DNA from 2 places in the Streptomyces sp. NPDC037100 genome. Region 2 is predicted to be linked to the other one. Evidence: riboswitches for the same ligand, from Rfam matches in the RefSeq annotation. Region 2 holds a riboswitch; the other holds the start of a gene.
What was found. A riboswitch is a leader RNA that binds a small molecule or an ion and turns the genes downstream of it on or off. The one in region 2 is predicted to bind cobalamin.
Positions count from the first base shown of each region.

Region 1: linked by a shared signal. The riboswitch ahead of ACZ7EG_RS01165 (prenyltransferase/squalene oxidase repeat-containing protein) and the one ahead of ACZ7EG_RS32790 (ABC transporter substrate-binding protein) in region 2 are both predicted to bind cobalamin.

Region 1 covers NZ_JBVJSX010000001.1:244,029-249,434, forward strand. The annotation lists gene ACZ7EG_RS01155 (SAM-dependent methyltransferase) at 1-506, opposite strand, end outside; gene ACZ7EG_RS01160 (bacteriocin fulvocin C-related protein) at 984-1,997, shown strand; adenosylcobalamin-variant (AdoCbl-variant) riboswitch at 2,296-2,386, shown strand; gene ACZ7EG_RS01165 (prenyltransferase/squalene oxidase repeat-containing protein) at 2,512-3,720, shown strand; gene ACZ7EG_RS01170 (SCO2322 family protein) at 3,717-4,355, shown strand; gene ACZ7EG_RS01175 (energy-coupling factor transporter transmembrane component T) at 4,480-5,406, shown strand, end outside.
Region 2 covers NZ_JBVJSX010000012.1:186,711-192,116, reverse strand. The annotation lists gene ACZ7EG_RS32800 (APC family permease) at 1-848, opposite strand, end outside; gene ACZ7EG_RS32795 (CoA-binding protein) at 983-1,411, opposite strand; cobalamin riboswitch at 1,509-1,669, shown strand; gene ACZ7EG_RS32790 (ABC transporter substrate-binding protein) at 1,753-2,769, shown strand; gene ACZ7EG_RS32785 (FecCD family ABC transporter permease) at 2,832-3,818, shown strand; gene ACZ7EG_RS32780 (ABC transporter ATP-binding protein) at 3,815-4,612, shown strand; gene ACZ7EG_RS32775 (hypothetical protein) at 4,714-5,406, shown strand, end outside.

The DNA.
Region 1 (5,406 bases), on a different contig from region 2:
TGGCCCAGGATGCCCATCAGCATGAGGGCGACGGGCTGGTCGAAGTCGAGCGTCTTCGCGGCTTCCCGGACGATGGTGTCGGGCTCGCGCAGATCGGCGTCCACGTAGTTGGTGACGCCTTCCGCCGTGCTGGTGAGCAGGGCGCGGGCGTGGGCCAGCACCAGTGGGTCGTTGTCGACGTAGACGATCCGGCTCTCCGGCGCCACCCGCTGGGCGATCTGGTGGGTGTTGTCCACGTTGGGCAGGCCGGTGCCGATGTCCAGGAACTGGCGGATGCCCTCTTCTGCGGCCAGGTGGCGCACGGCGCGGGCGAGGAAGTAACGGGCGGCGCGGGCCCCGGTCTCGATACCGGGGAACACCTCGCGGAACGCGTCACCGGCGACCCGGTCGACCTCGTAGTTGTCCTTGCCGCCCAGCCAGTAGTTCCAGATCCGGGCCGAGTGCGGCACCGAGGTGTCGATCTTGGGGAACGGCTCCTGCTCGGAGTTCTCCACCGGGTCGGTCATGGACGCTCCTGCGTGTGTGGTCGGAAAGCCCCACGTTAGCCGTTCTGCGCCCTGGAGAGGATCAACTCCGCTGCGGAATGCAGGAGTTCGACTTCGTCCCGGCCCGTCGTCGGCACCCCGGCGGCGCAGTGCCTCGGTCGGCCCTCCGGAGACTCGTCATACGCACCGCCGAAGATACGGCTTTCCCCGCACCACCGGTCCCCGCAGGGTGAGCAGTCGGATGAAGGCATCGTCAGGCCACGGAAACGCACTGGGTCACCGAACAGAAAACGACTTGAATCCACCTGTCCACCAGTAGAAGGGCACGACACAGTTATCGCTGTCCGAATGCGGCTGTTGCCCCAGTTCAGCCTGATCGACACCATCGTGTGACCCTGCTGCTGAGGCTGCCTGCCACCGGCATGGTCGGCACCCGCGCGGCGTCCTGGTCGCATCGTGGCGGCAACTGCCTCAGACGCAGCCAACGGAGGGCAGGGAATGCAGATCACGACACGTTGGATCCTGGCGTTCGACTCATCCTGCGGGACATGCACCACGGTGTCGTCCGCCGTCGCCCGGGCCAGCGGAGGCAAGCTGGAGGTGTTGCCGCTGACCGACGCGGACGTACGGCGGTGGCGCGAGGAGGCGATGGGCGCCGAACCCGTGTGGGCGCCGACCCTGTTGCGGGTGGCTGACGGCGCGGTACGCGCCTGGACAGGACCCCGTATGACTCCGCCGCTGGTGCGGCGACTCGGACTGCGGGCGACCGGCCGCGTACTCGTGGCCCTGGGCGAACTGCGTCGTGCGGCCCGCACCGGGCGGCCACTGACCACCGCGGACGGTGCTGCGGAGCAGGACCGCTCAGGCGTGAGCCGCAAGCGCTTCCTGCTGCTGGCGGGCGGCGTCAGTACAGCGGTCGGGATGACGATGGCGGGGCAGACCCCGGCATTCGCGCGCTCCGCGCAGACAGAGGCCCGGTCCTGGGTAGCCGCACACCGCAACGCGTTACCGCGCACGTACGCGGCCATCGCGCCGCTGCCCTCGGCTGTCCGTCAGGCCGTACTGGTGGAGCTTTCCCCGGCCGAGCGCAGCCGGGTGTGGACCGAACACCTGAAGCGGTTCCAGGACGCGCATCCGGCGCTGACCGCGCAACAGAAACGGGTCGTGCAGGAGGCGTTGGACCTGGCGGGCTCCGAGGCCAGCTTCGTCGGCGGCGAGCCGCAGAAGGGTTCGAAGCTGCAGAGCCGCATCTCCGCCGTGGAGGTGGCAGCGAAGGAAGCGTTCGGCATGGCCGACAGCGCCGCGCTCCTGGTGACTCTCGGGCCCGTCGACGCCGCTCCGGCCGCTCGAGGCAAAGCGGGGGCCGGGGTGCAGGCCACCTGTAACTGCAGCACCACCTCGCAGTGGTGCACCGTGTGGGAAGGCCCACGCTGCCAGTGCTGCTTCTGCAGCACGACATCGGGCTGCGGCTTCCTGGGCTTGTACCAGTGCAACGGAACCTGCACCGACTGACGCCGGCCGTCGAGGTTCGACAGCTGACCGAGCAGGCAGGCGCGGGCCGCAGCCGCAGGTCCCACCCGTCGGCAGCGGCCCGCGCTCCGGGCCATGACGCGGTTGCCTTCCCCCGCGGGGTTCGGCTGCCGGCCGCGCGCTGTCGGCCGCCATGCCGAACGAGACCACACCGGGCCCACCTTGAGACGGGGTGACGAGCCCTCCCCGAGGCCGCACCCCCCGCCGACGCAGGGCGAAGCCCTCCATGGCCCCTCGGCCGGTCCTCCCCGCCCAGGTACAGTAAGCGGGTCGTCATCACACCGTACGGGGGGAAGCCGGTGCAATTCCGGCGCTGACCCGCAACCGTGATCCGCCCCACCCGGGCGGTGAGCCGGATCGCCCCGTACGGTTTCGTGACCGGCTCGCGTGCCCGGCAGAGTGCCGGTGCGCGGCACCGTCGAGGTATACGGAGCCGAGCCGCCGGGGGGTGCCCCGCGCTGCCCGGCTCCCCCACAGGGAGAGGCACCCGCCGATCATGAACGTCCGCCGCAGCGCCGCGGTCCTGGCCGCCGTCGCCGTGATCGGCGCCGCCACCCCGGCCGCCGCCGCCCCGTCCCCGTCGCCCTCCCAGGCGTTCCCCTCCGCCCTGTACGGCGGCACCGACCCGAAGTACGACGGGGTCTGGCGACAGTCCCTCGCGCTGCTCGCGCAGGACACGGTGGGCGTGAAGCCGGCGGTGAAGTCCGTGCGGTGGCTGGCGCGTCAGCAGTGCGCGGACGGCTCCTTCGCCTCGTACCGCCCCGATCCCACCACCGCGTGCGACGCCAAGACCATGCGGGACACCAACGCCACGTCCGCCGCCGTCCAGGCCCTGACCGCGCTCGGCGGGCACGACGACGCCACCGGCAAGGCCGTCGACTGGCTGAAGTCCGTCCAGAACAAGGACGGCGGCTGGGGTTACTCACCCGGCGGTGCCAGCGACACCAACTCGACGTCGGTCGTCGTGGGCGCGCTGGCCGCCGCGGGCGAGAAGCCGGACCAGGTCGAGAAGGGCGGCAAGTCCCCCTACGACGCGATGCTGAAGCTCGCCCTGCCCTGCGGCGGGGACGGCGACGGCGCCTTCGCCTTCCAGCCGGACAAGAAGGGCAAGCTCGCCGCCAACGCGGACGCCACCGCAGCCGGTGTGCTCGGCTCCCTGGGCAAGGGCATGGTCGTCGAGCCCGGCAAGAAGTCCGACGCGACCTGCGAGAAGGCCGGGACGCCGGAGCAGGCCGCGGCCAACGGGGCCGCCTACCTCACCACCGCCCTCGCCAAGGACGACGGGCATCTCATGTCCGCCCTGGCCGGTGCCGAGCCCCAGCCCGACTACGGCAACACCGCCGACGCGGTCGTCGCGCTCGCCGCATCGGGTGAGACCACGCAGGCCGAGAAGTCCGTGCGGTGGCTGGAGAAGAACTCCGCGTCCTGGGCCGCGCAGAGCGGTCCCGCGGCCTACGCCCAGCTGATCCTCGCCGCCCACGCGACCGGCACGAACCCGCGCGACTTCGGCGGCGCGGACCTCGTCAAGCAGCTCAACGCGACGGGCCCCGCCCCGCAGACCGCCGAGCAGACCAAGGCCTCGGACGAGCAGGAGGACTCCGGCTCGGACTTCTTCGGGGTCTGGTGGTACGTCGGCATCTGCCTGGTCGCCGGAATCGGCATCGGCTTCCTGTTCACCGGCCGCAAGAAGCAGCAGCAGCTGTGATCCGCCGGGGCCTTCTCCTCCTCCTGGCCTCGCTCCTGCTGTGCGCGGGCGCGGGCCAGGCCCGGGCCGCCGGATACCGGTACTGGTCGTTCTGGGAGCGCGACGCCGGCCGCTGGGTCTACGCCACCCAGGGCCCGTCCCTGGCCCGCCCCTCGGACGGTGACGTCCAGGGCTTCCGCTTCGCGGTGAGCGAGGACTCCGATGACGCGGCCCGGCCGCGCGGGACGGCCGACTTCGCGACGATCTGCGCGAAGACGCCCGCGCGCGACGGCAGCAAGCGAGTGGCCCTGGTCCTCGACTTCGGTACCCCGTCGGACGCGCCCGAGGGTGAAACCCCGCCCGCCGCCCGCACGGCCTGCGCCCGGGTCTCCCCCGACGCGACGACGGCCGAGGCCCTGGCGGCAGTCGCCAAGCCGCTGCGCTACGACACCAACGCCCTGCTGTGCGCGATCTCGGGCTATCCGCAGAAGGGCTGCGGCGAACAGGTCCGGCAGAGCCAGGAGAAGAAGCAGCAGCCGGCAGCGGAGAAGAGGACCACGTCGGACGACGGCCCGTCCCTCGGCCTGGTGGCGGGTATCGCCGTGGTGGCGCTCCTGGGCGGCGCGGCGATCTGGCAGGTACGACGGCGTGGGTAGCCGTCCCGCCCGGCCTGCGGGCAGTCGTGCCGCTGGGGCGGTGGGGGTCCCGCCTGCTCATGGGGGTCCCCCCTGCTCGAGCGAAGCCGGGAACTTGGGGGAGAAGTCGCGAGCCTGGAGGAGGGTGGGCGCAGGCGGCACCCCGCAGCGCCGGGTCGCGCACCCATTCCGGCCCGGGCGCCGACGCCGTGCCCAACTGCACCCCGGAGCCTGGTGGCTCTGGGCGCTCGCCCTCGGCACCGCGGCCACCCGCACCACCAACCCCCTCCTCCTCGGCCTCCTCATCACCGTCTCCGCCTACGTCGTGGCCAGCCGCCGCCCCGACACCCCCTGGTCCCGCTCCTACGGTGCCTTCGTCAAACTCGCCCTCGCCGTGATCCTCATCCGTCTCGTCTTCGCGACCGTCCTCGGCTCCCCCATCCCAGGGACGCACACCCTCCTCACCCTCCCCGAGCTGCCCCTCCCCGCCTGGGCCCAGGGCATCCGCCTCGGCGGCGAGGTGACCGCGGAGGCCCTCACGTTCGCCCTGTACGACGGACTGAGACTGGCCACGCTCCTCATCTGCGTCGGCGCCGCGAACGCCCTCGCCAACCCCTCGCGCCTGCTGAAGTCCCTGCCGGGCGCCCTGTACGAGATGGGTGTCGCGGTCGTCGTCGCCCTCACCTTCGCCCCGAGCCTCATCGCCGACGTCCAGCGCCTGCGCGCCGCGCGCCGCCTGCGCGGCCGCCCGGACAGGGGCATCAGGGGCCTGCTGCAGGTGGGGCTCCCCGTCCTGGAGGGCGCGCTGGAGCGCTCGGTCTCCCTGGCCGCCGCGATGGACGCCCGCGGCTACGGCCGTACCGCCCAGGTCCCGCCCGCCGTACGCCGTACCACCGCCGCCCTCACCCTCGGCGGCCTGCTGGGCGTCTGCGCGGGAACGTACGGCCTGCTCACGGCCGAGGGCGCCGGCTACGGCTTCCCCGTCCTCCTCGCGGGTCTCACGGCCGCCCTCGCAGGCCTCAAACTCGGCGGCCGCCGGTCCCTCCGCACCCGCTACCGCCCGGACCGCTGG
Region 2 (5,406 bases):
CCGGCCCACGGGCCGCTGATGCCGGGGTAGTCGAGCTTGGTCCAGCCGTGCGCGAACGAGCCCAGCGGCAGGGCGGCGATGAAGACGACCTGGAGCAGGACGTAGACGGCCGCTCCGATGGCGACCGAACCGATCGTCGCGCGCGGCAGATCCCGCTGCGGGTCGCGGCTCTCGCCCGCCAGCTGGATCGCCTGCTCGAAGCCCAGCAGGGCGAAGATGATGCCGCTGGAACTGACGGCACTCAGCACACCATGGGCGCCGAACGGTGCGAAGCCGTGCTCGGTGAAGTTGCCCGGGTGGAAGTTGCCCGCCGCGATGATGAAGATCGCCGCCAGCGGCACGGCCACCTTCCACCAGGTGGCGGCGCTGTTGGTGTGCGCCAGGATCCGCACCCCGAGGAAGTTGACGACGACGAACACGGCCATCAGGACGACCGCGACGACGAAGCCGCTCGTCGTCAGCGTCCCGTCCTTCGGGTGCTGGAAACCCTGCGCCCAGTGCCAGTGCCCGGCGTAGCCGATCATGGCCTCGACCTCGATCGGTGCCACCGTCGCGGCCTGGAGCCAGGAGAACCAGCCGAAGGACATGCCGGCCAGTCCGCCGAACGCGTAGTGCGGATAACGGGCTGTGCCGCCGGCGACCGGGAACATGCCGCCGAGTTCCGCGTGCACCAGGGCCAGCAGCACGATCGCCACCGCACCGATCAGCCAGGACAGGATCGCCGCGGGGCCGGCCGCCACGACGGCCTTCTCGGCGCCGTACAACCAGCCCGAGCCGATGATGGAACCGACCGAGGCCCACATGAGCCCGATCAGTCCGACCTCCCGGCGCAGGCCGTCTCTTTCCATGGATTCAGGGGCCTCTCATAGATGAGCTCGCAGAGTCCGGCGAGCAGGAGGCCTCAGGTTAGGAATCGGTCATCCGACCGAAGAAGACGAGTTGTGCAGCCTTGACCGGGCGCGGGTATTTCCTGGCGAACGCTTCAGGGTTTCTGTACGCCGTGATGAGACAGCCGTGGGATCTCGATCGCCGGGCAGCGGTCCATCACCATCTCCAGGCCCGCCGCGCGGGCCCGGTCGTACGCCGCCTCGTCGACCACGTCGAGCTGGAACCAGACGCCCTTCGCGCCCTTGGCGACCGCCTCGTCCGCGACGGCGCCGGCGAGGTCGCTGTTCACGAACACGTCCACGACGTCCACGTCGAAGGGGATGTCCGCCAGGCTCGCGTAGCCCTTCTCCCCGTGCACCGTCTCCGCCTTCGGATGCACGGGCACCACACGCTTGCCGAAGCGCTGGAGCACGGCGGCGACGCCGTACGCCGCGCGCTGCCGGTTCGACGACAGGCCCACCACGGCCCAGGTGTCGCCGAGCTCGGTGAGGATCCTGCGGACCGTTGCCTCGTCGCCGTACACCGGCGGCCTCCTCGGAAGTCGTGGGCAAGCTGCTCTCCGTTCAACGGCGCCGGGTGCGCGGTGATTCCCCGGACGGCCCCCGTGATAGCTTGCCGGGGCCAGTCGAACCCATGTACGTGGGTCAGGGAATCCGGTGCGAATCCGGAACTGACGCGCAGCGGTGAGGGGGACGGGCGGGGCCTTTGCCACTGGACTCCTTCGCGGACGTCCGGGAAGGCGCTCCGACCCGGGTGAACCCGAGTCCGAAGACCTGCTGGCGGCCCCCGCGGCCGCGCGCGGCGGGGGAGCTCCGTACGACCGGGCTCCGCGATCGAGCCCTCGACGACTGAGGACTGGTTCCCGTGCCCCTCGCCCGACCCGCCCGTGCCGCCGTTCTGCTCGCGGCCGGCTCCCTTCTCGTGACCGGCTGCGGCGGCAGCACGTCCACCGACGCGAAGGCCGCCGTCACGCTCACCGACTGCGGGCACGAGGTCCGCGTCCCGGCCCCGCCGCGGCACGCCGTGTCCCTCAACCAGGGCACCACCGAGATCCTGCTCTCCCTCGGTCTCGCCGACCGCCTCGCGGGCACGGCCACCTGGACCGACCCCGTGATGAAGGGACTGGAGAAGGCGAACGCGACGGTGCCGCGCATCGCCGACGACACCCCCTCCTTCGAACGCGTCCTGGACACCGAGCCCGACTTCGTCGCCGCGTCCTTCGTCTCCACCCTCGGCAAGGGCGGCGTCGCCACCCGCGAGCAGTTCGAGAAGCTCGGCGTCCCCACCTACGTCTCCCCGTCCGACTGCGCCGGCAAGGACAACTCGGGCGGCGGCGACGGCGCACGCGACAAGGCCCTGGACATCGACACCGTCTACGGCGAAGTCCACGACCTCGCGACCGTGTTCGGCGTGAGGAAACGCGGCGACGACCTCGTGGCCTCCCTCCGGGAGCGCATGAAGAAGGCCACGAAGGGCATCGACGCCTCCGACGTCACCCTCCTCTACTGGTTCGCGAACTCCGAGTCGCCCTACATGGCGGGCTGTTGCGGAGCACCCGGCATCATCACCCGGGCCCTCGGAGCGAAGAACGTCTTCGACGACACCCACGAGGAGTGGCCACAGGTCAACTGGGAGACGGTCGCGGACCGCGACCCCGACGTCCTCGTCATCGGCGACCTGACCCGGGAGTCCCAGACCGCCGAGTCGGCCGCGAAGAAGATCGCCTTCCTGGAGTCCAACCCGGTCACCAGGAACATGGACGCCGTCCGGCACAAGCGGTACGTGCTGCTCAGCGGGCAGGCCATGAACCCGACGATCCGCACCGTCGAGGGCGTGGAACAGGTCGCCGCCGGGCTGCGCCGGTTCGGGCTGGTGAAGTGACCGCCCGGGAGCAGGAGCCGCCGTCCGCCCGGCCCGGGGGTGGGGCCGGGCTCGCGCTGGGCATGGCCGGGGCCGTCGCGCTCGTGGTCTCCCTCGCCGTGGCCATCACCATCGGTCCCGCCGACCTCGGCGTCGCCGAGGTGTGGGCCGTCGTGGCCGCCCATCTCGGCCTCGGCAGCTCGGGGCTGACGCCGATCCGGGACGGGATCGTCTGGCAGCTGCGACTGCCGCGCACTCTGCTCGCCGCCGTGTGCGGGGCCGGACTGGCGGTGTGCGGGGCGGTGATGCAGTCCCTGCTGCGCAACCCGCTCGCCGACCCGTTCGTGCTCGGGGTGTCCTCGGGCGCCTCCACCGGAGCGGTCCTCGTCGTCGTGCTCGGCGTGGGCGGCGGCGCCCTCCCGGTGTCCGCGGGCGCGTTCCTCGGCGCCCTGCTGTCCTTCGCGCTGGTGCTCCTGCTCAGCCACACCCTCGGCGGCACCACCGACCGGGTCGTCCTCGCGGGCGTCGCCGCCATGCAGCTCTTCTCCGCGCTCACCTCCTTCGTCGTGATGACCTCCGCCGACGCCGAGACGACCCGCGGCGTGCTGTTCTGGCTCCTCGGCTCGCTCGGCGGCGCCGGCTGGGCCGACGTGTGGCTGTGCCTGGCCGTGCTGGCGGTGGCGCTGGTGGTGTGCCTGTCGTACGCCCGAACCCTCGACGCCTTCGCCTTCGGGCAGGACGCGGCCGCCGCGCTCGGGGTGTCCGTCGCCCGCACCCGCCTGGCCCTGCTGTGCGTCACCGCCCTGCTCACGGCGGCTCTGGTCAGCTCGGCCGGGGCGATCGGCTTCGTCGGACTGGTCCTGCCGCACGCCGCACGGGCCCTCACCGGTCCCGGGCACGCACGGATGCTGCCGGTCACCGCCCTCGCGGGAGCGGTCTTCCTGGTGTGGGTGGACACCCTGGCCCGTACCGTCCTCGATCCGCAGGAGGTGCCGGTGGGGGTCGTGACCTCGCTGATCGGGGTGCCGGCGTTCGTGGCGGTGCTGTACCGGACACGGAGGGTGCGGTGAGCGGCGCGGGGGCGTCGGCGGGGGCGGGGCTGCGGGCCGACCGGGTCAGCCGCCGCGCCGACGGGCGCCTCATCCTGGACGGCGTCGCCCTCGCGCCGGAGACCGGCTCCACGGTCGGCGTGCTCGGCCCCAACGGCTCCGGCAAGTCCACGCTGCTGAGGCTGCTCGCCGGGCTGCTCACGCCGACCTCGGGAGTCGTCACCCTCGACGGCACGCCCCTGGCCGACCTGCCCCGTCGCACGGTCGCGCGCCGCCTCGCGGTCGTCGAGCAACAATCGGACACTCAGGTCGAGTTGACGGTCGAGGATGTCGTACGGCTGGGCCGCGTCCCGCACCGCCGCGCCTGGACGCCCGCCTCGGCCGACGACGAACGGGCGGTGCGCGCCGCCCTGGAGCGCACGGGCCTCGCCGACCGGGCCGGGCGGCTCTGGCACACCCTCTCGGGCGGCGAACGCCAGCGGGTGCAGATCGCCCGCGCGCTCGCGCAGGAACCCCGCGAGCTCCTCCTCGACGAACCCACCAACCACCTGGACATCCACCACCAGCTCGACCTGCTCGCCCTGGTCACGGCCCTGCCCGTCACCGCCGTCGTCGCCCTGCACGACCTCAACCTCGCGGCGATGTACTGCGATCGGGTCGTCGTGCTGTGCGCGGGGAGGGTGGTGGCGGCGGGCCCCGCACGAGACGTCCTCACGGCGGAACTCATCGCCGAGGTGTACGGGGTGCGGGCCACCGTCAGCCCGGAAGGGCCCGAAGGGCGGCCTCATGTGCGGTTCCTCGGGACACTGAACTGAGAGGAGCGGCCACCCACCCCAGGGGTGAGCGATCGCGCCACGGTGGCCGGAAAAGTCCCGGCCTGCCTGCGCGGGCCCGTCCGCCCGCCTACGCTCGCCTCGTGCTGCGCATCATCGACGCCCGAACCCGCGAGCCGGTCGACGCCGCCCCGGCCCGCCGGGGCCTGACCCGCGTCCAGGTGCACGCGTCGGACTCCGACACGACGGACCTGCGGGTGCTGCTCGTCGGGGACCTGCTCGTGCGGACCCTGGAACTCGGCGGCACACCGGTCTGGGCGCTGCTGACCGGCGGCAACCGGCAGGCGGAGCTGCGCGCGGGCGCCACGACACTCGGCATCCGCCCCTTCGAGGACAGCCCTGACGTCGGTGCCGGTCTGGGCGAGTCCCAGGTCGTCCATGTCGCCGCCGAGGGCGCGGCGGTACCCGACGGGGTGCGGATCGCCGTCGCACCGGTCGAGCCGGGCCCGCCGCACCACAGTGACCCCGCCGCCCTGCGCCTCGCTCTGATCACCCGGCACCACAGCGCCCCGGTCCGGCTTGAGCCCGCCGGACTCGACGAGGCCGGCGCCACCCTCGCCCGCTGGCGCGCCGCGGTCGCCCGCTGGGCGCGACAGCCCTCGCGGCCCGTCCCCGACGGCGTACGGGAGCGGCTGCGCGAAGCCTGGGACGACGACCTGGACGTGCCGCGGGTGCTGGAGGTCCTGCGCCAGGTCGAGACCGAGCCGGACCTCGCGGACGGCGCCCGCTTCGAGACATACGCGTACGCCGACCGGCTCCTCGGCCTCGACCTCGCC